4 regions of the Paenibacillus sp. DP01 genome follow, and region 2 is predicted to be linked to each of the others. Evidence: riboswitches for the same ligand, from Rfam matches in the RefSeq annotation. Region 2 holds a riboswitch; each other region holds the start of a gene.
The links. A riboswitch is a leader RNA that binds a small molecule or an ion and turns the genes downstream of it on or off. The one in region 2 is predicted to bind cobalamin.
Positions count from the first base shown of each region.

Region 1: linked by a shared signal. The riboswitch ahead of metE (5-methyltetrahydropteroyltriglutamate--homocysteine S-methyltransferase) and the one ahead of ACH59B_RS24685 (ABC transporter substrate-binding protein) in region 2 are both predicted to bind cobalamin.
Region 3: linked by a shared signal. The riboswitch ahead of cobJ (precorrin-3B C(17)-methyltransferase) and the one ahead of ACH59B_RS24685 (ABC transporter substrate-binding protein) in region 2 are both predicted to bind cobalamin.
Region 4: linked by a shared signal. The riboswitch ahead of ACH59B_RS06845 (ABC transporter substrate-binding protein) and the one ahead of ACH59B_RS24685 (ABC transporter substrate-binding protein) in region 2 are both predicted to bind cobalamin.

Region 1 covers NZ_CP173059.1:5,385,959-5,394,073, reverse strand. Annotated here, with positions in the region: gene ACH59B_RS23780 (3-ketoacyl-ACP reductase) at 1-317, opposite strand, end outside; gene ACH59B_RS23775 (DUF4097 family beta strand repeat-containing protein) at 435-1,286, opposite strand; gene ACH59B_RS23770 (DUF1700 domain-containing protein) at 1,291-1,842, opposite strand; gene ACH59B_RS23765 (PadR family transcriptional regulator) at 1,835-2,164, opposite strand; gene ACH59B_RS23760 (DUF6985 domain-containing protein) at 2,545-3,078, shown strand; gene metE (5-methyltetrahydropteroyltriglutamate--homocysteine S-methyltransferase) at 3,166-5,484, opposite strand; cobalamin riboswitch at 5,642-5,838, opposite strand; gene nrdG (anaerobic ribonucleoside-triphosphate reductase activating protein) at 6,028-6,525, opposite strand; gene ACH59B_RS23745 (anaerobic ribonucleoside triphosphate reductase) at 6,522-8,115, opposite strand, start outside.
Region 2 covers NZ_CP173059.1:5,593,812-5,601,926, forward strand. Annotated here, with positions in the region: gene nikA (nickel ABC transporter substrate-binding protein) at 1-372, opposite strand, end outside; gene ACH59B_RS24665 (ABC transporter ATP-binding protein) at 515-1,291, opposite strand; gene ACH59B_RS24670 (ATP-binding cassette domain-containing protein) at 1,288-2,211, opposite strand; gene nikC (nickel transporter permease) at 2,211-3,026, opposite strand; gene nikB (nickel ABC transporter permease) at 3,041-3,970, opposite strand; gene ACH59B_RS24685 (ABC transporter substrate-binding protein) at 3,986-5,569, opposite strand; cobalamin riboswitch at 5,785-5,990, opposite strand; gene ACH59B_RS24690 (hypothetical protein) at 6,373-6,504, opposite strand; gene ACH59B_RS24695 (nucleobase:cation symporter-2 family protein) at 6,757-8,064, opposite strand; gene ACH59B_RS24700 (xanthine phosphoribosyltransferase) at 8,058-8,115, opposite strand, start outside.
Region 3 covers NZ_CP173059.1:5,353,644-5,361,758, reverse strand. Annotated here, with positions in the region: gene ACH59B_RS23635 (endospore germination permease) at 1-558, shown strand, start outside; gene ACH59B_RS23630 (uroporphyrinogen-III synthase) at 660-1,517, shown strand; gene ACH59B_RS23625 (TIGR00730 family Rossman fold protein) at 1,718-2,272, shown strand; cobalamin riboswitch at 2,329-2,516, shown strand; gene cobJ (precorrin-3B C(17)-methyltransferase) at 2,825-4,621, shown strand; gene ACH59B_RS23615 (sirohydrochlorin chelatase) at 4,716-5,855, shown strand; gene cobK (precorrin-6A reductase) at 5,852-6,631, shown strand; gene ACH59B_RS23605 (precorrin-8X methylmutase) at 6,797-7,441, shown strand; gene ACH59B_RS23600 (cobalt-precorrin-5B (C(1))-methyltransferase) at 7,516-8,115, shown strand, end outside.
Region 4 covers NZ_CP173059.1:1,590,002-1,598,116, reverse strand. Annotated here, with positions in the region: gene ACH59B_RS06880 (methyl-accepting chemotaxis protein) at 1-163, shown strand, start outside; gene ACH59B_RS06875 (cobyric acid synthase) at 263-1,882, opposite strand; gene cobS (adenosylcobinamide-GDP ribazoletransferase) at 1,921-2,790, opposite strand; gene cobU (bifunctional adenosylcobinamide kinase/adenosylcobinamide-phosphate guanylyltransferase) at 2,787-3,347, opposite strand; gene cobT (nicotinate-nucleotide--dimethylbenzimidazole phosphoribosyltransferase) at 3,344-4,414, opposite strand; gene ACH59B_RS06855 (ABC transporter ATP-binding protein) at 4,455-5,291, opposite strand; gene ACH59B_RS06850 (iron ABC transporter permease) at 5,288-6,334, opposite strand; gene ACH59B_RS06845 (ABC transporter substrate-binding protein) at 6,331-7,338, opposite strand; cobalamin riboswitch at 7,547-7,763, opposite strand; gene ACH59B_RS06840 (histidine phosphatase family protein) at 7,859-8,115, opposite strand, start outside.

The DNA of each region.
Region 1 (8,115 bases), 210 kb from region 2:
TCTTCGGGGTCCATATCTGCGACTGTGCCGAAGGTGGCGATGCCTGCATTGTTGATCAAAATATCGACGGCACCCAGCTCATGCTCCAGTGAAGCTACAGCAGCAGCGGCCTGTGTACGATCCGATATATCTGCAACAGCACTCACCACTTTCACACCGTATGTACTCCCCAGTGAATCCTGCAGCTTTTGTAGGTCGGTCAATGTGCGTGAGATTAACCCCAGATTAACGCCTTCCTTGGCCAAGGTCTCGGCAATTGCCTTACCAATTCCTTTGCTGGCTCCTGTAATAATGGCTGTTTTGTTTTTAAGTTCCATCCAGTCTCCTCCTTATCACTATATAACGTGGTTGTGCATCTGAGCACATGGTTACATTATACTAGGTTAAACCCCTTGAACCAAACTTCGCCTGATGAGACATTATGTAGTAGCCTCCTATTTGGAAATATCAATATCCCCTGAAGTGGTTTCGACCTTGATCACGCTCGCGGCGCCGGGAACAGATTCGGGAGTGTTTATGCTTCCAGAGTCAGAGTGGACATTATAGACACCTTTAAAATCGAGAGCCTGCTTAATATTTACATCACCGGAATCAGAATTCACTTCCAAGTTGGATACGGTGCGTTGCGTAATATTAGATTCCCCTGAGGTTAGGGATAGAAGGCCGTTACCGCTATAATCGCGGATGGTGACATCTCCTGAAGTAAGCTTTAGCTCCATATCTGCTGTAAGCTGATTGGCTATAAAGTTACCGGATGTTAGATTTGCGATCAGGTGGGTACTTCGGAGGTTTGTAATCTCGGCAGTGCCTGAGGTAGCAGTAATAGAAGTATTCTCCACGGAGGCATCTTGAAGTTTTACATTTCCTGAATGTGTATCTACCTGCAGATCAGCTAGTGTTTCCCCAGCAGGCATCTCTACAGTAATCGTTTGATCCAAATCAGGGGTAAACGAAAGGAATGACAAGGAAGGGGCCGGCTTCGATTGAATGGTAAGCTTACCGTTCTCAATTCGGGCATTATGAATCTGGTCGGCTACTTTTGTCTGAACTTCTCCGCTGATGCGTATCGTACCTTGGTCGCCAGAGCCAGGAGTGAACAAAATAGAAACATCATCAGAACTGTCCACTTTCAGGTTTTGAAGCTGACCACGTGTGAATGTCCATTTTTTATTTATAGCTGTTGTTTCTTTCATTACTTGTTGATTCCATGGAGCACCGTAGACCACCATTCCGGCTACACCGATGACAATGCACAATCCAGCTGCAATAAACCACATTTTATTCATGTTGTTAGTAAGCTCCCCTCAGGGTAGTCTGATTCCATTTCCAGTATCGCACTGTGCCCTTTACCATAAGGAGTAGGAGATAACGTACCCCAGGCAGCAGCAATAGCCCCATACCTGTTAACGTGATGGAGAAGAAGAATTTGGTCGGGTAAAAGGTGCTGTTGAGCGCATAATCAGTGACGGCGAGTAGAGGGGCTGCAACGAAACTGACCGCCACTGCGGTTAATGAAGCCCATACCGCCCATAGGGTAGCTAGAATCGGGATGGAGATCAACAAGTTGAGAAACAGCAGCCCTAAGAAAGTAAAAAGATTGCGTGCGAAGCTTCCTTGGCGAAGTGGAGGGGAAGCGTTCCAGCCTACATTGGGAACATCCAATGCTTCTCGGGCAATATCCTCTGGGTTCCCCAACTCATGGGCAATTTCAGTTTCGCTTTTTCCATTGGCCAAGCCGTAGTCAAAATGCTGGCTCAAATCACTAAGCAACTCATGGCGTACCTCTGCAGGGAGAGGAGATAGGCGCTGCTCCACCTCTGTAAGAAACTGTTTTCTATTCATCAGGATCTCCTTCCTTCAGTAGGCTTGCGACATGATGGACAAAATCATTCCATTCCCGTGTAAGTAATCTTGTATAATGGCTGCCGGTATCGGTCAGCCGGTAATATTTACGGGGCGGGCCCTCGGTCGATTCCTGTAAATACGTCGTGCAGTATCCCTCGGATACCAGACGGCGAAGCAGTGGATATAGGGCTCCCTCTGCTACTTCGATATGACGGGAGACGGCTTGAGCCAATTCGTAGCCATAGCGGTCTCTACGTCCAATTAGAACTAGAACGCATAGTTCCAGTACCCCTTTTTTGAATTGGATGTTCACATTCACGAGCGATGCTCCCTTCCTGATGTAATCATAATTCATAGGTGTCGTTCGGAATAAGGGGAAGAAACGTGTGTTTGTGCATAATTTGTCACGGGTACTAATTATAAATCAGTAGTCAGGTATAATTTAACATCATGTACTGATTAATGCAAGGTACTAAATTTTTAATAATAAAATCTTCGGGTCAAAATGGGCCGGTTTTCTTTCTTGAAGGCTTACACGAATAGCAAATCTTGTAGAATAAAGTAGTTTTATTTGGAAATTCCTCGATTTCTGGCTGGAAACACCCACAGAATGTTACTTTAATTTCATTCATTAAAATGATAGATTGTAAAGTGTTCAATAGAGCTAAAGATTACCTATTATAAAGAGGTGGATAAAGGATGGACTGGAAGCACTGGTATAGGGAATTGGAACAGGATGATGAGACTTGGGATGTGTCGGAGGAGGTTGTACTGCGTGGTGTGGTACATCTTGATTTTTGCGGGCATCCGTCGGAGGTAGAAGTCGAATTTATCGTGGGAGCCGACTCTGAAGAACAGGCACAGGCTATAGAAGAACCTACGGAACCTCAGAGAAAGACATGGGAGAAGTATATGGCATGTTCGTCAGCGATCCATCCTCAAGTATTGGAGTCCATATACCATCATTATGTAGACATCGTGGAAAAGTATCGGAAGGCATACAGCTTATGGGGAGAGGACCCTAATGAATATGCGCCTTATGTGGAGCGACCAGAGCAATTGCTGGATCGAATGCAGCTTATATCTATACTGATTTCCGACTCATCGGAAAAGGATGAACTATATTTGAATTTTAATTGTTCCTGGGATCGAGAGCATGGCTTAGGCGTACATCTGAAGCAGCTAAAAATCGAGCATATTCAAGGTTTATATACATTATATGACTTGGAATAAATAACTCCCTTCCGGTCTCTAATAGAAAGACCGAAAAGGGAATAGGATATGATGGATATAACAACGTGATTGGATACGATAAAAATATTAGTTGGATACAGACAGCACGGCTCGGGCTGCTTGAGCCGCCTGTACCATTTGCCGCAACGCGGCGACAGATTCCTCCTTGGTGCGGGTTTTCAGCCCACAGTCTGGATTAACCCAGAACAAATCTGCTGGCAGTACGCGCAAGGCACGCTGAATCATGCTTAGCATTTCTGATTCATCAGGAATGCGCGGGCTGTGGATATCGTACACGCCCAGACCGATGCCTTTGTCGTACACCTGATCCTCAAAGCTAACAATCAGTTCACCATGACTACGAGAGGTTTCAATAGAAATCACGTCGGCATCCATGTCTGAAATGGACTGGATCATATCTTGGAATTCGGAATAGCACATGTGTGTATGGATTTGGGTCGCAGGTTCAACAGTGGCCGTGGTCACAAGGAAGGCTTGAACCGCCCAATCCAGATAGGCCTGCTGTTGTTCTTTTTTCAACGGGAGCCCTTCGCGAATTGCGGGTTCATCCACCTGAATCATGCTAATACCCGCTTGTTCGAGTGCCTCTACCTCTGCCCGTAATGCCAGAGCTAATTGCAAAGCAACTTGCCTGCGTGGAATATCATTGCGTTCAAAGGACCAGTTCAAAATGGTCACAGGGCCTGTAAGCATTCCTTTAACTGGTTTGGAGGTTAACGATTGGGCAAATGCCGCCTCTTCCACAGTCATTGGTTGATCGAACGACACATCTCCGTAAATAATCGGCGGTTTAACACAGCGGGAACCGTAGGATTGCACCCATCCGTTTTGTGTAAAAGCAAAGCCTTTCAGCTTTTCGCCAAAAAACTCCACCATGTCGGTCCGTTCAAACTCCCCATGTACAAGCACATCTATGCCAATGTCCTCTTGAATATCAATCCATTCCTTGATCTGCTGCTGGATGAATGTCCGATATTGCTCGGCAGACCATTCTCCTTTGCGATAGTGCAGACGGGCCTTGCGAACCTCAGCAGTTTGCGGGAAGCTGCCGATGGTCGTCGTAGGCAGTGGGGGCAACTTCAGCCTATTTTGCTGAATTATACGGCGCTCGGCGAAAGGAACGCTGCGTGATAGTGGCTCCTTTGCCAACAGGTTGGCCAAATCGGCAGCTGTCTGTACCCTTGCCGCTGAGCTGTTGAAGCGGGCTACCGCTTCCGCACTTTGCTCAAGCTTGGCAAGTGCGGATGGATCATGCTTACCAAGTGCAGCCGTCAAGACTGCGATTTCATCCAGCTTTTCATCGGCAAAGGCTAGGGCATGCACCAGCTCTCGGTCCAGCTTGTGCTCTGCTTCCAGACTGACCGGCACATGCAGCAGACTGCACGATGGCTGCACGATAAGCTGTTCTGCATTGATTTGTTCTGCTAACTGGCCCAACAGCGCAGCCATGGCATTCAGGTCGCTGCGCCATATATTGCGCCCATCAATGACACCAGCACCCAGCGTTTTCCCTTTGGGGAAGCCATGTCGCGATATATGCTGGAGATTTTCGCCATCATCATAGACAAAATCAAGACCCAGTCCCTGGACTGGAAGTTCAGTCAGACGCTCATAATGATCTAGGCTACCAAAGTAGGTTTGCAGCATGATGTTTAAGGAGGGAGCAGCTTGGGTCAAAGCTTCATAGACCTCCTGAATAATATCCAGATCCTCTACTGGGAATGAGGTGGTCAGGACAGGTTCATCGATTTGGACCCATTGTACGCCTTCTGCTGCTAGTTCGGACAGGACTCGGGCGTATAAAGGCAGGAAGGTTCGTATAATAGAGGCCAGATCCTTACGATCATAGCCTTTGGATAAAACAACAAATGAGTAGGGACCGATGAGAACCGGTTTACCGTCAATACCTAGCTCCTGCTTTGCTTCACGATAAGCGAGTAAGGGCTTATTTTCAGTGAGCACTGGAGCCGCATTTTCCAATTCGGGAACGATGTAGTGGTAATTGGTATTCATCCATTTGGTCATTTCGCTGGCGGTAGCTCCCTTCTGCCCACGTGCCATCCCGAAATACACAGACAGAGGAACCGGACCTGTAGGACGATAGTTGAACCGTTCGGGTACGAGACCGAACATCACAGATGTATCCAGCACATGATCGTAATAGGAAAAGTCTCCGACAGGAATGCGATCAATCCCTTTGTCACGTTGCTTGCTCAGATGCTCCAGACGCAATCTTTTCATCTCACTATGCAGTTCACTTTCGTTAATACTACCCTGCCAGAAGCGCTCCAGTGCTTTCTTCCATTCCCGGTTCCCGCCGATACGCGGATATCCCAGATTACTGCTAGTCAAACCGGACAATGTAGATCGTTCGTTAATGGACATGTAGGTTTCCTCCTAAGTGGTAGCCAGTTTATTTTTACGTACCAAAAAAGGCATTCTGTCCCCAAGGCTAAAAATAAGTAGGGGAAAGAATGCCTCCGCGATTAAAATTCAAAAATACGGCGACTGCTCTTAACACCTCCCTATCTTCCGTAGGTACTGCGATGTTGTTAAAATAGGCAGGTCTCCTGACTTACGGATCATGACGTTCAGCATCCCTTCCCGGTCTGTGGACCAGTGGGTGTATGAGCAGCTGAACATTCCCCGTTTACAGTGGCGGGACCGTCCCGGATTTGCACCGGCTTCCCTTTTAAGTCTGATCTGAATAGAACAGACACCTATTTCCAAACTATGCGATTAAGGTATGACGAATAATTATGCACTCGTATACTTGTTCACCATCATAAGTGAAACTCACAGGATGTGCAATAGAAACAGTAATAGAAACTGGGGTGCAATCTGTTAGTTATATGCAAAAAAGACAAGCCCAACCCATCGTGGGGAACTTGTCTTTGGTATAGCATCTTGCTAAGTAGAACATCGCCTTTAAGCTAATGAAACGGTGTAACCTGCTTGAGTACTGGCTTTCACATCTACCAGGCGCTGATTACGGCTGCCCCGAAAGGGGAGGGTCAGATCTTTTTGCTGTTCAACAAAACGGCCATCTACAATCACGTCACACAATAGCGCCAGCTCCTGTCGCTCCTGATCCATGAGCAGATCTTCGTAAACAAAGCCTGTGTAGGCCCAGACGGTTCGGTCGGGACAAGCCGCACGGAAGTCACGTACAAATTGCGAGCATTCTGCTGCTGAGAAAAAAGGGTCTCCCCCGCAGAGAGTCAATCCGTCCAACAGCGGATTATCCATGATATCACGGATGACCTCCTGTTGACGCTCGGGCGTGAATGGCTCCCCTGCGCGAAAGTTCCACGAAGCTGGATTAAAGCAGCCGGGACAGGCATGGCGGCAACCGCTAATGAATACGACGGTGCGCAGGCCGTATCCTTCATTCAGAGATTCCGGAATATAGCCGCACAAATTCACTTATGCTTCACCCGGTCGCGAACTTCGGCTTGCTTGGCAGCATTAAAACGAACGGTATAATCACCTGTCAGATATCCGGTTACCCGACGTAAACGCTGAAAGTGCGTGTGTTCCTCATCCGTGCCGCATTGAGGACAGCTTGTCCCGATAATCCCTTCATAGCCGCATTCCGTACAACGATCCACCGGATGGTTGATGGAGAAGTAGCCAATGTTCTGATGCAGCGCGTATTGAACAATTTTAAGAAACGCCTCCGGGTTATTCCGCGCATTACCGTCCAGCTCGATGTATGAAATTGCACCCGCATTACATAGATTATGGAACGGAGCCTCCAAGCTGATTTTACGAGCAGCCGGGAGCTTGTAATACACCGGAATATGAAAGGAATTCGTGTAATATTCCCGGTCATTTACTTCAGGAATAACTCCGAAGTCACGTTGATCCAGCAATGTGAACTTGCCCGACAGCCCTTCGGCAGGTGTCGCGAACAGTGTAATATTTAGATTGTGATGTTCACTCATTCGATCACAATACACGCGCATGGAGGTGATGATTCGCTGTGCTTCACGGTATACAAAATCATCCTCTCCGTGGTGTTTTCCGTATAATGCTTTCATACACTCAGCCAGCCCGATAAATCCGATCGAAAGCGTACCGTGCTTTAGGACGCTTCCCACCTTCTCATCAGGTGCCAGTTCTTTTCCGCCTTCCCATACCCCTTCGCGCATCATAAAGTCCGAGGCTTTGGCTGGCTGGCTGGTCTGGATATGATAGCGATGGATTAGACCGTCTACTGCAATTCGCATAACCTCTTCCAGTCTCGCGTCAAAGCGGTCACGGTCAGGTGTCAGACGCTTGCCTGTGCAAATACCATATTCAATCCCGAGCCGTACCAGATTAATAGTATTAAATGAGAGATTACCCTTGCCGCTCTGGCGGTTTCTGCCGAAACGGTCAGAAATGGTACGGGTACGGCAGCCCATCGTGGCAATGATGGTATCCGGGTCATCTGCGCGGTAATAAGGCAGATTGAAGGTAGCATCCACATTCACAAAGTTGGGATACATCCGCTTGCTGGAGCATTCTACCGCTTTTATGAACAAATCGTAGTTGATATCGCCCTCTGCCTGGTTGACTCCTTTTTTACATTGGAAAATATGTTGTGGGAAAATAGGAGTTTCCCCGCTGCCCAGTCCACGAATCGTGGCTTCCAGCAGCGATTGCGAAACAAGCCGACCTTCAGCAGACGTACACATCCCGTAATTCAGTGAAGTGAACGGAATTTGCCCCCCTGCCCGACTGCTCATCGTGTTCAGGTTATGAATGAGCGACTCGGCGGCCTGCCGGGTTTCTGTTTCCGTTTCCTCATAGGCAAATGAGTATGAACGAGGGCAGACTTCTTGCAAATGGGTATTGGCTAAATGCAGTTCGTCATCAGACCAGTTGGAGTCTATTTCTTCCTTGAACAACCGGAGTCCTTTGCGCAGGTGCTTGCGGAAGGAACGAGCAACGTATGGAGCTAGATCCCAATCTATTTTATTGGCAGAGACACCACCAAATTGGCTATTTTGTTGAGACTGGAATATGATG
Region 2 (8,115 bases):
CACAATCGCCGCATTAAATAGCGTTCCATCGGAAAATTTCACACCTTTACGCAGCTTAAACGTATATGTCTTGCCGTCCTTGGATATGGTCCAGGATTCAGCCAAAGCAGGCTCTAGCTTGCCTCCTTGCTTGTAGCTGACTAACGGCTCATAAATCATGGATTGTGCAAATAGCTGGGAAGGGTTGTATACGTGAGGATTCATTGTACCAATGTCCCGTGGCCACGATAGCGTGATCGACTTTTCATTGGCAGCTCCGTTAGTAGAGGTGGATGCAGGTGTGTTCTCCTGCTTCGCGCAGCCCAGAATAACGGATAATAAGAGGAGCGTCACCAACATAAAGGTGGCAGTCTTGCGGTGTCGAACGGACATCAATGTATTTCCCCTTTTCTATATATGTGATAATGATTATCATAATCATATTTAGAATAGGTACCACATTATATTTTGTCAACAATATTCGACAAGCAAAGCTCTTATTTATTTTGAATTTGTATAATATTAAATTTATGGATTAATCCGCCAACGTTTGAAATAGAGTACGCGTGTATTCATGCTTCACTAGCTCTTCATCCCAATCCTCAAATATTTCCACGATCTCTCCCTGAACCATGACGGCAACACGATCACAGAACGTACGGGTGGATTGAAGATCATGGGTGATGAAAAGATAGGACAACTGACGTTCGAGCTGCATTCTTTTGAGCATGTTCAGCACGGAGGACTGGGTTGTCGTATCCAGATTGGCGACGGATTCATCGAACAGGATGATTTCTGGTTCAACGGCCAACGCCCGAGCAATGCACACCCGCTGTTTTTGTCCACCGCTTAGCTGCGCAGGGTATTTTTTCAGACTGTCAGCCTCTAACCCTACCGATTCCAGTAAGGAAAGGCAGATATCCAGTGCCCTTACTTTTCGCTCAGGAAAATAGTTGCAGATCGGCTCCATCAGAATATCTCGAATGGTCATACGGGGATGCAGTGAGGAGGCCGAGTCCTGCGCGACTAACTGGATTCGTTTGTACAGATGAATATCTTTCATCCTTCCGGTATGTATGGGCTGCTGATTCAGCCAGATTTCCCCCGAGGTCAACGACTCTAGCCCCAGGATACACTGTGCCAGCGTACTTTTGCCACTTCCGCTTTCTCCAACCAGTCCAAGGCATTCTCCCTGTCGTAATTCCAAGCTCACTTTCTTTATAGCCTGCTCACTGTGTTTCGTATTGAACCAGCCTTTTCTCCGTCTGCGGACAGGATAAGCTTTGGTGACGTTCTTCAATTCCAATATCACGGTTGCATCCTCCCTTCCGGGGTCATCTCCAATACTCGATCTGCTACGCGACTCATACCCTGACGATCATGTGAAATTAACAAAATAGTGAGCTCGAAATCCTCTCTCAACTGTAAAAGCAATGACAGAACCTTGTCGCGGTTGATCACATCCAGCGCTGTAGTGGGCTCGTCGGCAATAAAGAGGCGCGGGCCGGAGCTTAACATTGCAGCCAGCAGCACCCTTTGGCACATACCTCCGCTTAGTTCAAAAGGATATGATGACAGAATATACTCAGGATCGGCAAAACCGACCTTGCGGAGCAGAGAACACAAATAAGCTTCCTGCCCTGGAGTAGTGCGGCCTCCAGCCAGCTCCGTGGCACGGTTCAGCATCTGTCGCATCCGTGACATTACGCCCTGTCGTCGATGGGTCTGCTGTGATGCAGTGTGGGACGGGGCAAGATCAGCCTGGCCCTGCTCCTTCTGGACGTGCATTTGGCGCCGCCTATGCAGTCTAAGCGTATCCGTCAGCTGGGCGCGGACGGTACGGATCGGGTTCAGCCCGCTCAGCGATTGTTGAATGAGCAGGGCAATATCCTCACGGCGCAGTCTTTGCCAGCGCTGTTCATGGAACGGGATAATGTCTTCCCCGTTATAGTAGATGCACCCTTGCGTAACACCAACACCTGGGTCCAGCATACCCGCGATTGCGTGTGCGGTCAGGCTCTTGCCACATCCACTTGGTCCAGTCAGAGCCACAATTTCCCCTGGGTAGACGGAAAAGTTCACATCTCGCAGTAGCGGATTGCTCCCGTTCCCGCTTCCGCTTGCTCCTGCACCTGTACGACTAATCTCCAAATGTTCCACGTGTAACAACGGTTTTTGTACGTAAGCTCGTTCTATCGTATCCCTCCACCCTATGACTGGTCGTTTTCCCACTATTTCGCCGCCCCCTTTTCTGAAAAATGATCACCCAGAAGCTGGCAGGCAAGCACAAACAGCATAATCGCCAAACCTGGAAAGATCATAACATGCGGAGCCACCTGAAAATACGAGGTTGCATCATGCAGCATCACGCCCCACTCTGGCTTGGGCGGCTGTACACCCAGTCCAAGAAAGGAGAGTCCAGCGATCATTAACACCACGTGTCCAATATCCCATACCGCATATACCAATAATTGCGGCCATACTTGTGGCAATACATAACGCCTTAGTATGCGCATGTGCGAATTGCCGGACAAACGGGCATACCGTACATAGTCCTCCTGGCAGGCTTTTTGAACCAAACTACGGATATAGCGGACATAGCCCGCCCACCGTACCGCAATAATCGCTAAGGTCATGTTAACGAAACCCGGCCCCAAAATACCCACAATCGCCACCGTTAAAATAATATCGGGAAAAGCCAGTACGCCATCGATTCCCCGCATAATCAGCTGATCCACACGTCCTCGCACATAACCAATGAGCAAGCCTGTGGGCAGACTAATACACAGCGTAGCTACCGTAATCGCACAAGCGATTAACACGCTTGTCCGAATTCCATAAATGAGCCGTGACAGCACATCCCGACCCAGATGATCCGTACCGAAAGGATATTTTCGGCTGGGTGGTGCCAAACGGTTCAGAAGGTCCACATGCAGAGGATCATGAGGAGCTGCCCATGGAGCCAGCAACCCAAGCAGCACGATCAGGCCAAACAGTGCGCCCCCTGCCAGCAAGCTTCCTCTAAAGGAAAGTCGTATCTTTTTCATTTTCAGCTCCCCCCTTAACGCAAACGCAGCCTTGGATCTATCACCGTCTGGACCACATCCACCAAACACTGAACACCTACAATTAAAAACGCGGCAAACATAACATATCCCTGAATCACCGGGTAATCACGCTGCGTAATTGCATCTATAAAATACTTTCCTAACCCTGGCCATGAAAAAATGGTTTCTACGATGACGTTACCTGCCAGCATAAATGATAGATTCGTACCTAACAGCGTGATCATAGGCAGAACGGCATGTTTAAATATCTCAAAAAAGAGAATATGCATACGTGAAAAACCGCGAGCCCTCGCTGCCTTCACAAAATTCCGGTCACTCAGCTCCAGCATTTGAGCACGCAATACACGGGCTTGCACCGTTCCCAATCCTGCACCAAGCGTCAGCGCTGGGAGTACTAAATGTGTCCAGTCCTCCCTTCCCATGGATGGTAGCCAGCCCAAGCGAACGGAAAATAGATAGATCAGCAGAAAACCAAGCCAAAAAGAAGGGATTGACGATCCCAGCAAAGCGAACAGCCTGCCCAGACGATCTAGTGGACCGCTGACTTTTAGCGAGGCAGCCAGTCCCATCCCAAGCGTAAGCACCGTCATGACGGCAAAGCCCGCCAAAGCTAGCTCCACCGTAGCGGGCAGTCTGCTCCATAGTTCGTTTAGCACCGGCTCCTTGGACACATACGAGGTTCCCCAATGTCCTGTGAACACATCCCTCAGCCAGTTCACATATTGAATATGAAGCGGCTCATTCAAGCCCAGTTCGTTTCGCAGCGCGGTTAGCGCCTCCCCAGAAGCAGGAACATTATGCGCGGTGAGCAAAATGAGAGCAGGGTCACCAGGAGCCAGCCTCATCAGTACAAAAGTCAGCGTAGATACAACGAATACAATGATGGGCAGCTGCGCCACACGTTCCAATATAAAACGAATCATAGGATACGTTGCTCGTTATTCCGCAATATCAGATTGCGCTGTAATGTAGTAATACTCGATCGGATGAGGTGTAAAGCCCTTTACTCCTTTTTTCACACCAAACACATTGTCAGGGTGCACAATGAACGACTGCGGTAAATCTGTATTGATGATATCCAGCGCTTGCAGTGTTACCGTATTACGCTGTGCGGTATCCTTCGCCAACTTCAGGCTGTGAAGAATATTCTCCAGCGGTTTGGAAGCATAACGGCTTACATTCGCTTCACTTGTAGAAGAGTAGAACATGTCCATAAAATACTGCGGCTCCCCTGTATGGGCCGTGAGCATGCTGTACATAGCAAAATCCCAATCATTTTTGGTCAATGCCTCGTCGATATTTTCCACCTTGCGAATCTTGACCTGGATTCCCTCATTCAGCAATTGGCTCTGAATCACCTCAGCCATGACGGATAGCTCCGGACGCTGTGGGAAGGTCAGCAGCGTAACCTCGAATGGCTTGCCCTGCTTGGTCCACGTACCTTGGGCATCCTTCTGCCAGCCATCCTTCGTCAACAACTGCTCCGCCGTTCCGTCCAATGCTTTGCGCTCAATCTTACCGAAGGGAAGAATGCTCGGAAACGGGCTGCTTGCTTCCGTACCGAAGCCTCTCATGACGGCGCTCACAATGGATGCGCGCGGAATCAGACTGTCCACCACCTTACGGTTGGTTGCATCCTTGAACACAGGTGATTCCATGTTGTACACAATCATATGGGTGCGCAAGGATGGAGCCGACAGCACTTGTAGCTTGTCGTTCTTTTTTAATACCTCTGCGTTATCTACCGGAATATCCGTCGCTACATCCACCTCACCAGATTGCAACGCCATCAGGCGCGAATTACCGTCCGTAATGAATTTCATCGTCGCTTCGGCCAATCGCGCCTTTTCGCCCCAGTATCCGTCATAACGCTCGACGACCAAGGATTGATCCTTGTTGAAGGCTTTGATTTTAAAGGCACCTGTCATCGCAGGGTAGCTTTGCTCATCTTTCATGGATGCCACATCCAGTACAATCGTTGACGGATCAGCCAAATTGGATACCAGCGCTGCATTCGACTGGTTTGTCGTAATTTTCAGCGTCAGCGGACCAGTTACATCAATGGACTTCACATCCAGTAAATCCTTCGCCAGATGGCTTTTTTCGATTGAGCGCAGCAAAGATGCTTTTACACTTACTGCATCCATGCTCTTTCCATTATGAAACGTGACCTTATCCTGCACGCTGAACGACCACACATTAGGACTATCATGCTTCCATTCCTTGGCTAGCCAAGCTACAGGTTCCAGTTTTTCATTCAAACGAATGAGTGTCTCACCGGCACCGGAACGCATCACGTCCCAGCTATTATCTCCATGCGGATCGACGCCGGACGGTTTCCACGTATACGCCATCACCAGCTTTTTATCTGCTCGAGTCTGTTGTGCAGACGTGTTCTCACCCTTGCCCGAGCTATCCTCCGTCTTCGTGGCTGCGCCACATCCCGAAAGAGTCATAACTGCCATCAGCAGCAGCAATCCTGTACATATGAACCATGAACGCCTATTACGATTGCCTATCATCCCACATTTCCCCCTCTATCTTGTAAAATCGTATAAACCTAACGCAAAACGCGAAAAAGCATTCCCGACCACTTGATCAGCAGTCAGAAATGCTTTCATTATAAAATGTCAAAACTCACCTCAAAGCCAGCTCCAAGAACATAGAAGGGATCAGATCGGTTTCAGACATTCCGTATGCAGCACGCCTAACCACCTCCCCAGCATCCCGTGGGTCTGACAGTGATGTCAAAACAGGCAGGTCTCCTGACTCCAAGCGTATCTTTCAGGCCTTCCCGGTTCCTCACAGTTCCAGTGGCTTGTTCTGAAAGCTCCAGCAGTACCCTGCTGATGCCTGTATACAGTGGCGGGTCCGTGTCGGAATCTACCGAACTTCCCTTTTAAGTGAACACGCTCAACAACTATCTACATCGTCTCTACGAAACTTCGTATATAGAGTTGTCCGGCTCACACCTGTTTTCTTCCTTTATTCCTTTTTATTACGATTTAGGATTATCTTATTTTGTTGCTACTGGCTTGTCAACAAATGTTGCGTAATAATTTAAATTTGAATGATATAGTGTGAATCAAGGCCAAGGCTATTCATTGCTTGCGCGCAATTGAAGGTATGTCTTAACGTTGCGTGCACACAATTCACGTGTTAAAATTAGGTATAGAGATAACCACCGTATCCGTATACTAAAAAGAGCCTTCGCCGCTCCAACGGCAAAGACTCTTAGGACTTGAAAGGCTGTGGATCACCACCACGGCGCGCTGCATAACTGAATGTTATTGCGAACGAAACCCACCGTTAGGGGCCAACCTAATTACGCGGTGGGTTTTCGCTTGTTCCGAAATTTCCGACGCAGCCAGCGATAAAGCTTACGAATACTAAACACCAGGCTTAGTAACGTAACCATCCAACGCAGCACATCATAGCACGACACAAGGTTGACCATCGGCTTCACCCCCTTTCGGGAAGCTGCGCCGTGGTCCGAAAACATCCACCACTATCCAAAGTCCTTAAGGTAGATTATACCATGCCTCTTCCTACCACTCGAAAATCCAAACCCCGATCTTCATACAGAAAGAGGGTTTTATCAATAATTTCATGCTGCTTAATAAATAACTAGTTCTGGATAACCCCATCCCAAACAGCCGGAAAAGAGGCTACGCCCTCTCTCCGGCTGTTTTTGTTTATTTCCTATTCATCAAACCTTCTGTGGAACTTCTGAGACATTAACGCCTTTGACCGATTCACCCTGTTTTCTTGCCAAAACAATGTTCAAGACAATTGCCGTAATCGAGCCAGATACGATGCCGTTTTGCAGCAGCATTTTGGCAAAGCTCGGCAGTTGGTCGAACATTTGCGGCAGAACAGCTGAGCCTAGGCCCACGGCAATACTGCATGCTGCAATCAGCAGATTGCTTTCTTTCCGCAGATCCACTTCTGACAAAATAGACATGCCTGATGCAGCAACCGAGCCAAACATGACGATCATCGCCCCGCCCAGCACAGCGTTAGGAATCACTGTCGTCAAGGCAGCCAGCTTAGGCAGCAAACCGAGGACGACCATAATGCCGCCAGCAGCAAAAATAACGTTACGGGATTTGACGCGAGTCAGCGAGATCAGACCTACATTTTGGGAGAAGGCCGTGTAAGGGAACGCATTAAAAATACCGCCCAACATAATTGCAAGTCCTTCCGAACGAAGTCCATTGACGATTTGCTTTTGCTCCACTTTCTGATCAATCGCTTTACCTACTGCCAGATAAACCCCTGTAGACTCGACCATGCTCACAATATTGACGATAATCATCGTACATACTGCCATAATGCTAAACTCCGGCTTACCAAAATAAAACGGCTGCGCAATACTCACCCACGAAGCATCCGCTACGGGAGCAAAATGCACCATTCCCATCGCATAGGCGACTACAGTACCTGCGAACAGACCAATAAGAACGGAAATCGAGCGTAAAAAGCCCTTGGCTACTCGATTGACAAGCAGAATAACCAGTAGTGTAACCAGCGCCAGCAGCAAATTACGCGGCTGTCCAAAATCCGCGCTGCCCTGACCACCCGCTACATTGTTCATCGCCACCGGAATAAGGGATAGACCGATAATCGTAACGACCGAGCCGGTAACCACTGTTGGGAAAAAGCGTAACAGTTTGCCATACAACGGTGCCGCAAGCACCACAAATATACCGGACAAAATGATGGCACCGTACGCTGTCGCCAGATTTGATGTCGAAGCAATTGCGATAATGGGTCCTACTGCCGTAAACGTACAGCCCAAAATGACAGGCAGTCTACTTCCGAAAAAACGTGTGCCCATAATCTGTAATAATGTAGCAATCCCGCAAGTGAATAGATCAGCAGCCACTAGATAAGCCATCTGGGCTGGCGTCAGGTGCAGCGCTCCCCCTACAATCAGAGGGACGGCAATGGCTCCGGCGTACATCGCCATGACATGCTGGAAACCCAGCGCAAATAATTTTTGTTTACTTAACATCCCACATTCTCCTTAACGGGAGGAATTACCGTGCCAGCTTCCTCTATAAAA
Region 3 (8,115 bases), 240 kb from region 2:
AGCTATAATGGACGTAGTGCGTGGTTGGGACATTTACTCGGAACCGCTATTCTGATCATGCTGGTGTTGCTGTCGGAGTTGGTGATTGGAGTTCCTATCTTGTCACGACTGTTTTATCCATCGTATGAACTGGTGCGTCAGTTGCAACTAACGGACTTCCTGGATCGGTTCGACTTGTTCGTGGCAGCACTGACCGTACCAGCCTTTCTTACGAAGATTGGAATTGATCTGTACGTTACCAGTTTGGCGGTAAAGCGCATGTTTGCCCATGTCTGGGGGAGTCTGATGGTTTGGCCCTTAGGTTTGTTAGGTTATGTCTGTTCGTTTATGCTGTTCTCCAACATCGTACAAATTTATGATTTCAGCCGGGAATGGACTGCGGTGATGGTCATCTTTTTTGTATTCATGCCCTTCTTGCTGTGGATGTTGCTCCGACCCAAATTTAAAGGGAGAGGTGATGATGATTCATCATCTGGCAGGGAGAGGGATAGAAGTGATCAGAAAGAAGGTCAGCAGGAAAGCCAGCAGGAAAGCGAAACAGGACACGCCCACTTATAAGATTACTGTATTTATCGAAAAAGTAATTCTTATTTGTCTTTTGCCTCTCTGATTGTATACTTGGTAGAAAGAAATACGACATCTACAAGGGAGGCAACAGCATGGCACAACGCATGGCAGGTAAGAGAGTCGCTCTTGCCGGTCCCCGTAAAGCAGAAGAAATGGCGTTGCTAGTTATGAAGATGGGGGGCGAGCCAGTAGAACGCCCGGCCCAGGGGACTGTTTTTCTGGATGATATCGAGCTGCGCAACGCTGTTGTATCGTGGGTGAAGAACCCTCCGGACTGGTACATCTTCACGACAGGTATGGGACTGGATGCTCTGTTCGATATGGCAGAGGATATGGGCGTGGCCGAGCAGATTATAGAGTTGCTGCAATCCTCCAACATTGCAGCACGGGGCTACAAGACGGTCAATGGACTCAAAAAGCGTGGCTTTACGCCAGCAGTACGGGACGAGGACGGAAGTTTGATCGGATTGACACGGGCTTTTGCCCCATATGATCTGAAGGGGAAGGAAGTACTGTTGCAACTGCATGGAGACCCGGCCCCCCGGTTGGTAGAGTGGCTGGATGAGCAAGGCGCAGTGACCCGCCAAGTACTTCCTTATAAGCATATCCCACCTGAAGAAGCAAAATTGCAGGCGCTACTAGATGATGTTATAAACCGTACGATTGATGCCGTTACGTTCACGAGTGGTCCGCAAATTCGATTTTTGGCCCAATATGCCAGAGAGCAAAATCGACTGGAGGATTTACTGGAAGCTTTTCGTGAAGATGTCATTGCTGTATCGGTAGGCAAGGTGACTGCACAATCCATTTTGGAAGAAGGGATTGAACGAGTCGTATTTCCAACTGAAGAGCGCATGGGTGCGATGATGGTGGAGTTGGGCAAATATTTCGAACATAGCGATTCGGTGCATGGCTGTGGTCTGAAGAGCGTGAACGGTCATTTGAAATGAGCTAGAACTGATAAATGCAGTAAGCTAAAAATGAACTTATATTTACTAATACAGAGTAAAATAGAGATAAGGGCCTACGAGGTCTTTATCTTTTTTTGTTGGACATGCATCGACAAAGTTTTTTGTTATAGCGAAAATATTTATCTAATATAATGAATAAGTTTCGATGCATGATATTGAGGACAGGAGCTGAGACGTTTATGAATTCTATTTGTGTATTTGCAGGGTCCAGACCTGGACATTCATCGGTATATGTTGAGGCGGCAGGCAAGCTGGGTGAAGCTATGGCTCGCCAGCATATCCGTTTAATTTATGGTGGCTCCAGCAGAGGGCTGATGGGTAAGGTGGCGGATGGACTGTTGGCGGGTGACGGTCAGGTCACCGGCATTATGCCCACCCTGTTATTCGATGCAGAGATCATTCATCGGGGAGTTACCGAGTTTATTGAGGTAGCAAGCATGCATGAACGTAAAGCGGCGATGAGCGAGATGGCCGATGCGTTTATAGCCCTTCCGGGAGGCTTGGGAACCTTTGAGGAGCTGTTCGAGGTATTGTGCTGGGCGCAAATCGGTATACATCGCAAGCCCATTGGGCTGCTGAATGTGAATGGATATTTTGACCCGTTGGTAGAAATGGTACGTCATAGCGTGCAGGAAGGGTTTACCGGAGCTGATCATCCAGCGCTACTGAGTATATCTGCGGACCCGGATGAACTGCTGCATATGTTGAAAAATAAAGCAGAGAACTTGAAATAAAGCTTTTTTCGTGCTTGCACAACTGATTGAGGCAAGGTTATGATAAGACCCATAATCAAATAGCGGACAGACAAGGTGCCTTTGCGGTTGAGCAAAGGGTAACAGGGAATCGGGTGCAAGTCCCGAGCGGTCCCGCCACTGTAAGGAAGAGGGTTCTTTTAAATGGTCACTCGTACAAAACGGGGAAGACGAGAGAATCCGTTGATGCCAAGCCAGGAGACCTACCTTGATCTGTATGCACCGTTAACCTTCGCGGAGAGGATGGGTGTACGAAATCAGGAAATCAGGCACACGTTGCTTTTTCCATGTTGGTTACAGGTTTGCGTGGATATGAACGTGCAGCAGCGTTTGAAGCGTAAACAAAACAGATGGAAAACAACGGCAGATAGGAGGAAGACAAGAACTGTCTTCTTACGCTGTTTCGTCTGGTAAGAGAGATACGTACATAGGAACCCCATCCGGGCAGGATGGGGTTTTTTTGAGTTAAAGGATGCCACAAATTATTGAAATAGATAGTATAGCTGCCCTGAAAAGGATGATAGGAGGAGCACGATGAGCCCATTAGGAAAATTGCTGGTGATTGGATTTGGACCAGGAGATATGGAACATATCACAAAACGGGCGTTGGATGCGCTGGCCGAAAGTGAGGTCATTATCGGCTACAATACCTATGTTGATTTGATTCGTCCGTTGTTGAACGGACAGGAGATTGTACGCACAGGGATGACAGAAGAAGTGAGCCGTGCGCAGGAGGCGGTTCGCCAAGCAGAGATGGGTAAGAAGGTAGCCGTCATTTCTAGTGGAGATGCTGGGGTCTATGGCATGGCAGGGCTGGTGTACGAAGTGCTGATGCAAAAAGGCTGGCGTCGCGAGGACGGGGTTGAGGTAGAAGTTGTGCCGGGGATCTCGGCTATTCAATCCTGTGCTTCGTTGTTGGGAGCGCCGGTTATGCATGATGCTTGCACAATCAGTCTGAGTGATCATCTGACCCCGTGGGAAACGATCGTGAAGCGTGTAGAAGCTGCGGCTTCGGCTGATTTTGTGATTGCCTTATACAATCCGCGCAGTGGTCGACGTACCCGCCAGATTGTGGAGACGCAGTCCATTTTGCTCCGTTACCGTGATCCGCAAACTCCAGTTGGACTGGTGAAGAGTGCTTATCGTGAACGTCAGCAGGTTATTGTAACGACGCTGGAAGATATGCTTAACCATGATATCGGGATGCTGACGACCGTAATCATCGGCAATTCCTCGACGACAGTGTATGACGGGTTAATCGTGACTCCGCGCGGCTATCAGCGCAAATACACGCTGGACGCGACCGAGCAAGTGCTCAAACCGCATCAGCGGCTTCGCACGGAAGCGGAGCCGTGGTCGCTGGGCGCGCAAGAGGATCGCGCGCTGGATACACCGCAGGGAGGTGGAGCTCTGACTGCGTCTCCCGAGCCTTCCGCGAGCAGCGCTGCGGTTGCCACGCAGGCACGCCCGCAAGCGATGGCTACCGTGCAGGCTGCGCCCGCGAAGCCAACCGGAGCGGCTCCAGCATCGCTGGCAGCAGAGGCACTAAGCCGCCTAGCTGTCGGCGGCAAGCTGCCGGGCGAAGCCAATGCTCGCTGGAGCGGGCAAGCGCCTGCCGCCCAGAGCGCCGTCGGAACAGCAACGGTGGCTACGACTGGGAAGGCGTCAGGCGGCTTTGGCAAGCCTGCGCTGTTTGAGGTGGGGGTTTCCCCTGGCGTGGGAAACAAGAAGTTCACTGCTCGGCAGATGGCATTGCTCGCCGAGGTAGCGGGTGATGATGGCGAGCTGGAATACACGCCAGATCATCAGATCGTGCTGCGCGTGCCGTGCGCAGACCCCGAGGAACTGGTCGGACGGCTTCGGGATGAACGATTCATTGTCATGCCGATCGGCGATGTGTTTAAGGTGAAGGCCTGCGACTTCTGCAATATGGAGAAAGATGATGCGGTGCCTGTGGCTGAGCATCTACAGGTTGTACTTGGCGGATTACAGGCACCCAAGGAAACGAGTATTGCTTTGAATGGATGCGGCATGGCTTGCTATGGAGCGGTGCTGGAGGATATCGGCATCGTCTATCGCAAGGGAGGATACGATCTTTTCCTTGGTGGCAAAAAATTTGGCCGAAATGCTCATGCCGCTCAGCCCGTAGCGGAAGGAATTGCGGGTGATCAGATTACGGATATCGTGGAGAACATTATTGCTGAATATAAGGAAAAAGGGCATCCGAACGAGCGTTTTCATAAATTCTTCAAACGTGTAGGCATCGTTGCGGGTTTCCGGCATGAAGATGCACCAGCAACAGTAGAAGTAAACGCGGTTTGTGGTGATTAAGTGGGTTGGTAGGCTTGATGAACAGGATACAAGCATATATATAAAATAGGGCGTCATGTAGGCTATCCCTATCAATGAGGAGGAAAACACAGCAGTGGATGCAATATTGTTGGTTGGACATGGAAGTCGGGACCCAGAGGGTAATCAGGAACTACTGGAATTTGCGCAAGCGGTGGCAGATCGGGCGCCAGGTACGTGTGTAGAAACCTGTTTTCTAGAGTTGGCACGCCCAAGTATTGCCGAAGGAGTACAGGCGTGTGTGGACAAAGGGGCGACACGTGTCGTTTTTATTCCGATTATTTTGTTCGCAGCAGTGCATGCCAAAATTGATATTCCGAAGGCAATCGACCGGGCAAAGGCAAAATACCCGCAGGTGGAATTTGTATACGGACGTCCGATTGGCGTCCACGAAAAAATCGTTAGTATATTGCTGGACCGCTTGAAGGAGGCTCGTCCAGTCGCAGTTCCAGCGGGAATGAATAGCGCTGTCGAGACATCTGCCCAGGTATCTGACGAAGAAACAGCGGTACTTGTATTAGGACGCGGAAGCAGCGATCCAGACGCGAACAGTGACTTTTTCAAAATCACTCGTATGCTGTGGGAGAAGCTTTCTTATACGTGGGTAGAAAGCAGCTTTATCGGTGTGACGCAGCCTTCTTTTCCCGATGGCCTAGAGCGTTGTGTGCGATTGGGGGCCAAAAAGATTATCGTGCTTCCGTATTTTCTATTCACGGGTGTGCTGATTAAGCGCATTGGAGAAATGACTCAGGAATTCGCCGAGGCTCACCCGGCATTACAAGTGGAAATGGGCGGATATTTTGGCTTCCATCCTCAATTAGTTGAGCTGGTGCTGGAGCGAGCTAACGAAGGTTTGTTCGGCAAGGTTACGGCTAATTGCGATAACTGCCAGTTCCGTCTGGAAGCGCAGGAGCATCACCATCATCACCACGATCATGATCACGACCACCATCACGACCATGATCACGACCATGACCACGATCACCATCACGACCATGATCACGACCATGACCACGATCACCATCACGACCATGATCATGACCATCACCACCATCATGCACATGAGCATGATCACCATCACGAGCACCATACACACAGCCACGCTCACGATCATGAGCATGTCCATGCTCACAGCCATGACGACCATGATCACCATCACGATCATTCACATGCGCCGTCTGTAGTGAATGTAACCGGGCAGGTGAATGGCTCATGATTTTTATGCTATGCGGAACGAGCGATGCAAGGGAATTGGCGCTGCAAATCCGTGACACCGGCTTTAACGTATTAACTTCGGTCGTAACCGAAAGCGCGGCGGCCAGCTTGTCCGAAGCAGGGCTGGACGTACGTACAGGCCGAATGACAGCCAATGAAATGGGTGCAATGATTCGGGAGAAGGGGATACAGGCCGTTGTTGATGCCAGTCATCCTTTTGCAGAAGAAGCACATGCGAATGCGATGACAGCTGCTCGCGAGTCTGGAGTTCCTTATATTCGCTACGAGCGGACGGGACTGGTGTATGACAATCATCCATTGCTCCATATTGTGTCTTCTTATGAAGAGGCCGCATTAATTGCTAAGCAACTCAAAGGCTCTGTCATGCTTACGACGGGCAGTAAGACGCTCGGCACATTCACCAAGCATCTACTCGGAGACCCGGAGATTCGTCTGGTTGCACGTATGTTGCCGCGCCTCGACAATATGGAGAAATGCGGCGAACTGGGGATGGAGCAAAAAAATATTATTGCCATGCAGGGGCCCTTTTCCCGTGAGATGAACGAAGCATTGTACAAGCACTTTGGTACAACCGTGATGGTCACCAAGGAAAGCGGACGCACGGGAGCAGTGGATGAGAAGGTTCAATCTGCTCTGGATCTGGGTATTCACGTCATTTTGATTTCCAGACCGGAAGTAGAGTTTGGTACGGTATTTGATCATTTCGACGGAGTAATTGATACATTGCGCACTGCAACAGGGAAGATTTCCATTTGAGTTGGTTCAAGTCCCTACGGGTTCAGTTAATCCATAACGACTGCTGGCATGTATCTAAAATATAGTCATCTTAAAATGCGTGTTTTAATAGAAATATCTGTTGTTTTAATACACGAGCAGTTATTTTTCCTAAACTAATTTTCCATAAGGGAGTGGGTCGATACCATGGACTTTAAAACAGACTTTAAACCGCTAACGGTACAGCCGCAGGAGATTGAGGGTAAAAGCTTCGCAATGATTACAGAAGAATTGGGAGAGCATCCATTTACAGCTGAACAATATCCTGTCGTACAGCGTGTCATTCATGCATCTGCTGATTTTGAGTTGGGCCGCAGCATGGTATTTCATCCAAAAGCCATTGAAGCCGGAATTGCAGCTATTCGCGCAGGACAGCCGGTGGTGGCAGATGTGCAGATGATTCAGGCGGGGTTGAGCAAGGATCGCATCCGTCAATTTGGCGGGGATGTTCATGTGTACATATCTGACCCGGACGTGATGGAAGAAGCCAAAAGGCTGAACACGACACGTGCCATTATTTCGATGCGCAAAGCGATTCAGGCGGGCGAAGGTGGAATCTATGCGATTGGTAATGCGCCGACAGCGTTGCTGGAGCTGATTCGTCTGGTGAAAGAAGGAGCGGCTAAGCCTGGACTAGTGATTGGTATGCCCGTAGGTTTTGTATCGGCGGCAGAATCCAAGGACGAGCTACGCAAGCTGGATATTCCGTTCATTACGAATATTGGACGCAAGGGCGGCAGCACGATTGTCGTAGCAGCATTGAATGCAATCTCCTTAATGGCTGTCCGCTAGATGCGGTTGTCCGTTTGCTGTATCATGAAATGAATTAGAGCATGATCAGCAGAAGAGGTTAAGGAGGAATTGGCATGGAAAAGGAAGCGGCGTCCGCCGACAGGCCCAAACGGATGAAAAGTGGTGAAGCTCCCGCGCCGGACAAGCCGATGCGGTCAGGCTTTACGACGGGGGCCTGTGCGGCTGCAGTAGCCAAAGGAGCGGTACAACTGCTCATTACGGGCATAGCGCCGAAGGAAGCGGTGATATCGCTGCCCGCGGGCTTCGATCATGCATTTGAACTGATCGAGCCTGTGTTGGATGCGGACGAAGCTTCCTGCACGACGATCAAGGACGGAGGCGATGACCCGGATGCCACGCATCAGGCGAGAATTAGCGCCTCTGTTAGCTGGCGCGAGGAGCCGGGCATTGAGCTGGACGGCGGCATCGGCGTCGGGCGGGTAACGAAGCCCGGTCTGCCTGTGCCTGTCGGGCAAGCCGCGATCAATCCGGTGCCGCGCCGGATGATTACGGAGGCCGTATCTGGCGTGCTTGAGGAGCACGGATCGGCCAAGGGTGTCCGTGTCGTTATCAGTGTGCCGGACGGCGAGGAAATCGCCAAGAAAACGCTGAACGGGCGACTTGGCATTCTTGGCGGTATTTCCATACTGGGCACACGCGGTGTAGTCGTTCCG
Region 4 (8,115 bases), 1.8 Mb from region 2:
AACAGCTCTCATTGCTGCCAATGCACAGCATATGATTCAGGAGATCGGTTTAAATGCCGACGAGCAACTGAATGAAATGGAAAGCCACAGTGAGGTTGTTCGTCAATTAAGCCAACAAGCAACTGAGCTGCAAAAGGCGGTCCAAAAATTTAAAATTAAGTAAGCTGAGCTGCTAAAAAAGGTATCTCTCAGTCACAAAAATGACTGTAGAGATACCTCTTTATTTTTTAAAAGCGATTTAAAGGATCTTCCATGAAGAAGTTTATGAATCCATCCCCAGAATGCGATAAACTTGCTCCATATCTAAATGAGCGCGTACCACCTCTGCGACACGGTCAAACTCTTGTTCCTTGGCTTCACGTACAGTAAAAGTGCTATCTAAAGCTGCCAAGCCCTTGGCTTGTCGCAATCCATCCAACCAGGACCGGCGAAAACGGTCATTATCAAACACACCATGCAAGTAGGTTCCCCATACCTTACCGTCAATCGTGCCCCAACCTTCCTCAAAGGCGGCCCCTTCCCCACGCTTAATCTGGAATAATGTTTTCATATTCGTTGAGTCTGGAGTCCTGTCTATAGATACATGTGGTTCCGTGACATACTCCGTAACACCCATATGTATTTCATAACCTTCAATGATTGGCTTGGCGGCAGAATCTGAATCAGGTGCAGCGCTTAGCAAAAGCGGGCAATGATTAGACAGGGTTCCTTGAACACGCACGGTTTGCTTTTCCTTTAAGAAGGTCGTGGATAGAGCTAGCCATCCTAATCCATCTGCCTGCTGCGGCAACCCAGATTCGACGGCATCGGGGTCAAATAGCGCTGTGCCCAGCATCTGATAGCCCCCACAAATACCAACCAGTTGTGTGCGTCCCGTCTTCATGGCCTCTCGAATGTCTTCCTCCAGCCCTCTTTCACGCAATTCCAGCAGGTCTCCGATGGTGTCTTTGGTTCCCGGTAAGATAATAGCGTCCGGTACGCCCAATTGTCCGGCCTCTGTGACATAACGTACACTCACGTCAGGCTCTGCAGCCAAAGCATCCGTGTCCGTAAAGTTGGAAATACGCGGATAGCGTATCACCGCTATATCTAATTCTTTATCTTTTGTTGACTGCTTAGGCTTCTTGTCCAGTACGACCGAATCCTCTGCTTCAATGCGAATGTCCGGTAAATAGGGCAGTACACCGAGTACAGGAATACCTGTCCGTTCTTCCAGCCAGTCTAATCCCGGTTGAAGCAGGGACAAATCGCCTCTGAATTTGTTAATGATAAATCCACGGATACGCTGTACTTCATGGGGTTCCAGCAATTCGATAGTCCCTACCAGAGAGGCAAAGACACCGCCCCGGTCAATATCCGAAACCAGCAATACTGGAGCATCCGCCCAGCCTGCAAGGTTCATATTTACAATATCGCGGTCCTTTAAATTAATCTCTGCTGGGCTGCCCGCCCCTTCCATAAGCACAATATCATAGGTATCACGCAGCCGATTCAGCGCATCCATAACGGTATGCTTGGCTTGTGGCAAAAAATCCTTTCGGTAATCAGAGGCGCTCATATAGGCATAAGGTACACCGTGTACAACAATTTGTGAGTGCATGTCCTTGACCGGCTTAATCAGAATTGGATTCATATCGGTCGTCGCCTCAATACCACAGGCTTCGGCCTGCACACCCTGAGCACGTCCAATTTCCTTGCCGTCCTCAGTAACATAAGAGTTTAACGCCATATTTTGTGACTTAAACGGTGCGGGACGATAGCCGTCCTGCAGAAAGATCCGGCACAGTGCAGTCGTTACTACGCTTTTGCCCACATCCGACGCTGTTCCTTGAAGCATCAATATAGCTGCCGGGTTCGTGCGGGACGGTTCGAAAGTTGACAATTGCCTCTTCCCCTTTAACGAATTCATTTCAAATTGGGTCACAACCCGTACAAAATGACAATAAACAGCAACAAAACCGTCTCCAGCAATTCGTTCAAAGCTCCGTATATATCCCCCGTAAGTCCCCCAAGGCGGCGGTTAATACGGTTTGCAACAAAGGTTCCAGCTCCGTAGGCCAAAAGCGGAAGCAATGCAAATCCTAGCCAGATTGGAAAAGACCCAGAATTCGAAAGATGCATCTGTAAGTATGCCCCTGCTAACGATAGGCCCCCTGCTTCCTCTGTTACTGTAGCTAAACCTGCAAAGATATATTGCCCTGCAGCAGCGCATAGCGTCACTAATACTGCCCAGAATACGGCCAGTCCGACACGTTTACCGTTCATATCAGCAAAACGCGCCGCCAGCCCATCATCGTTACGGGCTTTAGGCCAGCGCCTCATCGCATGTACCATAAACCAACGGCTCCAAACCATCGGAAGTATCAGCAAGCCGGACGCATTTCGCTCAACCAGCACGGTATACAACAAAGAAGCCTTGAGCATGAGTAGCAGCACACAAGCAATAACACCCATTGCTCCTACACGGCTATCCTTCATAATTTCCAGCATCCGTTCACGGGACCTGTAGCTAAACAAGGCATCAGCCGCATCCATCCACCCGTCCAGATGCAGTCCGCCCGTCAACCACACCCAGACAGCAAGGGTAAGAATCGCACACGGCAGCGGTGGCAGCACCATAGCCGTAAGCGCCGCAATGCCCCAGACGATAATACCAATAATGACTCCAACCAGCGGATAATAGCTTGCACTGCGTTTCAGCAGCTCCGGGGAAAAATCCAGCTCCGCCTTGACCGGTAGACGGGTTAAAAATTGAAAAGCCGCAGCAACAGCCTGACGTTCGCGGCTCATAGCTTATATTCCAACTGTTTAAGTTCTACGGGAATGCCCGCCGTCACTAAAAAAACTTCGCCACAAACACGGGCTATCCGCTGATTCATAATCCCGCTCAAATCCCGGTACAGCCTTCCAAGCGGATATTCTGGTACAATACCGTCACCGACCTCGTTGGTTACGATGACGAGCGATCCCGGATACTGCTCCACAGCTGCCGCCAGTTCATCCATGGCGGCTCTGGCCGCAGCTTCGCCGTCCTCACCTGCGGCCAGCAGCACGTTCGACAGCCACAGGGTCAGGCAGTCGACCAGCACCATAGGCGCAGGCTGCAACGCTTGATCGTCGCCAAGACGCCGCAGCAGCTCCGGCAGCGCCTGCGCTTCCTCCAGCGTCTGCCAGTCATACCCGGCAGAATCGCGCTGGAGCCGATGAAGAGCGATACGCTCCTTCATCTCCACGTCATAGGCTTGGGCCGTTGCAATATAGCAGGCGCGCGGAGCGCGCGCCATGCATAATTGCTCGGCAAAGCCGCTTTTTCCGCTGCGTGCCCCGCCGGTCACGAGCGCCTTCATAGCTGCGCGGCTCCCTGACCGTCCGATACGCCTGCATCGGCAAAGGTCGCCATTTCGCGCATAATGCGGCACGCCGCATCAATCAGGTGCAAGCTCAGCGCACCGCCCGTGCCCTCACCGAGCCGCATGTCCAGATGGAGCATGGGCTCTAGCTTGAGCTGGCGAAGCACCGCCGCGTGTCCACGCTCGTCCGAGGCGTGCGAAGCAAGCATGTACGCCGCGCTCGCAGGCGCAAGCGCGCGTGCAGCAAGGGCTGCCGCGCCGGAAATAAAGCCGTCCAGCACCACTGGACAGCAATGCGCGGCTGCGCCGAGGATGACGCCTGCCAGAGCGGCAATCTCCAGACCGCCGACCTTGGTCAGCACGTCCAGTGCGTCATTGGCATCCGGCTGATTCACATCCAATGCGCGGCAGACAACGGCTATTTTACGGGTAAGCCCCGCCACATCTACACCCGTTCCCCGACCCACGATCACTTCCGGCTCAAGTCCGGTGAGCGCACATACAACCGCAGCGCTGGCTGTCGTATTCCCGATGCCTAGCTCTCCGGTAACGAATAGCCGTGTGCCACCTTTAACCGCTTCTGCTACGGCTTCAGCTCCGGCCAAAACCGCTTGTTCCGCTTCCGTACGCAGCATGGCTGGCCCTTTAGCCATATTCGAAGTGCCCATACGCACCTTACGATTCACCAAATCCGGGTGAGCAACGTCCGCATTCACGCCAACATCTATTACCTGGACATCAGCGCCTGCATGACGTGCCAGCACATTAATTGCTGCGCCGCCTGACAGCATGTTATACAGCATTTGCTGCGTAACCTCAGCTGGAAAGGCGCTAACTCCCTCTTCACACACCCCATGATCCGCAGCCATGACCATCACCGTTTTACGATCAAATTCAGGCTTGTCCACGCCAGTAATTCCTGCTAGCTGGATGGCCAAGCTCTCCAGCTTTCCAAGACTTCCAGGTGGCTTTGTTAATTGGTCCAAATGTGCTGACGCTGCCGAAGCCGCCACTCCATCCGGCTGGGCTATGCTATCGATCAGCTGACGCAGCTTGTCGTTCATACCTTCCACTCCCTGCTCTTTTTAGTATGTTCCCAATCTCCTATTGATCTGCTGTAGACGCAGCGCTTCTGCGCAGCAAGAGCTGCGGCACACCGCTATCGGGATGCGGAAGCATCACAGGCTCCACACCATATACACGCCGAATCCGGTCCTCTGTTAGCAAATCCGATGAACTACCCAATCCTTCAACCATTCCATCCTTAAGTACAAGCAAATTATCGCAAAATTGTGCCGCCAAATTAAGATCATGCAGGACAGCAATGATCGTCACGCCCGTTTCTTGGCGCCATTCTGCCAACAACTCCATAAATTCAAGCTGATAGCGCAAATCCAGATAGGTCGTAGGTTCGTCCAGCAGCAATATCTGTGGTTCCTGCACCATCACCTTTGCCAAAGCTACACGCTGTCGCTGCCCTCCACTCAAGCGGTCCAATGTTCTGTCGGCCAGTGAAGTTAGACTCAATCGCTCTAGGACCCGATCCGTAATCGCCTCCACATCAACTCCCTTTTCCCTGCCTAGCCAGTCCTGATGAGGAAACCGCCCCATTTCTATAACTTCCCTGACCGTGTATCTCACTGGAGGAATGCCCTCCTGCTGGAGTACGGCTACAAGTCGGGAAAGCTCTTTTCTGCTGTAGCTACCGACCTTTTTGCCATAGATATGAACACTTCCAGAAGTCGGCTGATCTACGCCAGAAAGCAGATGCAGCAACGTCGATTTACCACTCCCATTCGGACCAATGATCCCCCACCAAGCTCCTTCGTCTACGTTCCAGCTAATATTCTTCAACACATGGAACTCTCCATAAGCACGGGTAAGACCTGCTACCTCTAGCGCCCGATCATCCACCTTCTGTGTTTCACTTTGTTCGGTCACAACAGATCCCCCCTGCGCAGCTTCTTGTTCCGGTACAGGAGATACGCGAAGAACGGCGCCCCAACAAAGGCCGTCATAACGCCCAGAGGAATTTCCGTTGGGGCCAACAACGTGCGAGCCGCCGTATCTGCCCAAGCCATAAAAATAGCTCCACCCAGTGCAGATAACGGAACAATCATCCGGTAATCGGGACCTGTCACCAGACGAATGATATGTGGTACAACGAGTCCGACAAAGCCAATGACTCCGCATACTGAGACAGCGGCAGCTGTCAGCAAGGTAGATATGATCAGGACAGATAGCTTCGTCGCATCTACATGAACCCCCATATGAGCCGCTTGACGTTCACCCAAAGCCAGAATATTCAGCACCCGTGCCCGGTTCCATAGAAACACCAGCCCAACGATCACGTAAGGTAAAAGAATTCCCGTATATGACCAACCTCGCAGACTAAGACTTCCCAACGTCCAGTACAATATTTCATTGACTGTTTCCTTCGACATGGCTGCCAGAAAAGAAACAATGGCTCCCCCAAAAAATTGCATCACCACACCTGATAAAATGAGGCTTTGGGTCGGAATTTTCCCACCTTCACGCGCCAACGTCAACACCATCCACAGCGTCAGCATGCCGGTTATAAATGCGACTAGCGGAAGGGTCCATATACCCACAAATGAAAATTGAAGCCCCCAATAAATCAGCACTGCCGCTCCTACCGAAGCTCCCGAGGATACCCCAAGGGTATAGGGATCAGCCAAGGGATTACGCAACACACCCTGAAATCCAGCTCCCGCCAGCGCCAGCGCTGCTCCGACCAACATTCCCAGTAACACTCTTGGCAGTCTGACCTTCAAAATAATCTGCTCTGCAGATGTATTCCAATCCGGTGTAAACGTATCATCTAACCACGGTAGGTGGTTGATCAAAATACCTGTGATCTGGCTGACCGGAAGACTGACCGAGCCGATGCCAAGACAGAGCAGCAGCGTCAGCAGCAGCAAGACAAGACCAGTCCCCCCAAAACCGATCAGTCTACGGTTCATTTGAAAATTTCAGGGTACACGCCCTTGGCTACTTCCTTGAGTCCTTCTGTTACGCGTGGACCTGGACGGCTAATCAAATTATCATCCACGGCAAATACACGATTGTTACGAACAGCCGATATTTGATCCCATCCACTACGAGCTTTTATGATATCGCCGAGGGACTGGCCTGTTTTGTCATCCTTCACACTTTTGCTGTATAAAATCACGTCAGGGTTGGCAGCTATAATATTTTCCTCACTGATTTGGTACCAGCCCTTCTGCGTGGCACCCACGTTTTCGCCGCCCGCCAATGTGATCAGTTCGTCCATAAACTCGCCTTTACCCACTGTCCAGCCTGGTGAAAATTCGACGTATACCCGTAGCTTCTGCCCTTTGCCGATATTTTTAACTCCTTCTTTCACTTCCGCTACATCTGCTCTCATCTTGTCGGTCACCGCTCTCGCTTCTTTCTGATGATCGGTGATTTTCCCATACAATTCGATGTTAGCTGTGACATCTTCAACGGTTTTCGGTTCCGTTTTAAAAATCATAATTCCCATGTCACGCAGCTTAGTCGTAGCCTGTTCACTAAGTGAAATTCCTGCAAAAACAACTTCCGGGTTCGCAGCAATGATCGCCTCTTCGTTCGGTTTCATAATACCGCCCACTTTAGGCTTTTTCGTAGCTGCCTCTGGGTAATCAGAGTAGTCGGATACACCAACAATTTCCTTATCCAATCCGATAGCGAACAGCGCTTCAGTTTCTGCCGGGGAGACGGAAACAATCTTGTCCGGTGCCTTTTTAAATGTAAATTCCTGTCCTGTTGCATCCTTAACCGTTAGCGGGTAAACCGTTTTGCCCGGAGGCTCTTGTGCGGTTACGGTCTGTCCCGGCTGCTGTGAAGAAGCTTGGCCCTCTTTATTTTCTACATTTTTTCCATTCGCGCCACATGCACTCAGCACAACTGCCAATATCAGCGCCAATAGACCTGTTGTCCATACCTTTATTTTTTTGCCTGCCATGATTTGCACCCCTTCATACAAAAATCGTTAAGAGCGTTACTTGAACATCATCCGATATTTTCCTCATTCCAGCCTTCTTTTCCTATCAAAAACCCCCGCATCCTCATATCAGGATACAGGGGTCACGTTAGCACAGATCGTGCGCAGGCGGGCAGCTTCTTTCCGCATGGACAGTCACTGCGAACACGTCATCCTTTCCTCGAAGGATTATGGTGACAGGCGGACGGGCAGGTATCCTGACTTATGGAAGAGGCATGCCCTGATATTCTTTCACATGCTTGGCGGCACATGTAACAGGGCTAATGAGCATGTTTCCATTTACAGTGGCGGGACCGCGTCGGACTCACACCGACTTCCCTTTTAACAGCGCAATGAAGAAAAGCAAGTTCCCTCACACGGCGCCGACCTCGTCTGCTGGATATTTGATGTAGTGTAGTCAAGCCGTTCTTTTACTTGATGATTATAGGTTAAAAAGAGTTAGCTTACAACCCAAACAGCTGCTTGATTCGCCACAACTACCCTAGTGAAAAAGCAATTTTGCTATACAATTGTGCAGTCCTGCCAGCCTTAACTGAAGCCTAATCGCTTCTCCCGGTTTTGGATTCAGACTCCAAAAATCATGACCTGGTATCAGCATACAAACCAATTGGCGAATTACTCCACCATGCGTGACAACCAAAACAGAGGGCGGTGCAGCATTCGACTCTATTGGCTGAACCTTCAAAGCAATGCGCCACGCAAACAGAGAGTCAAGGAATTCACGCAGACGATTCACAA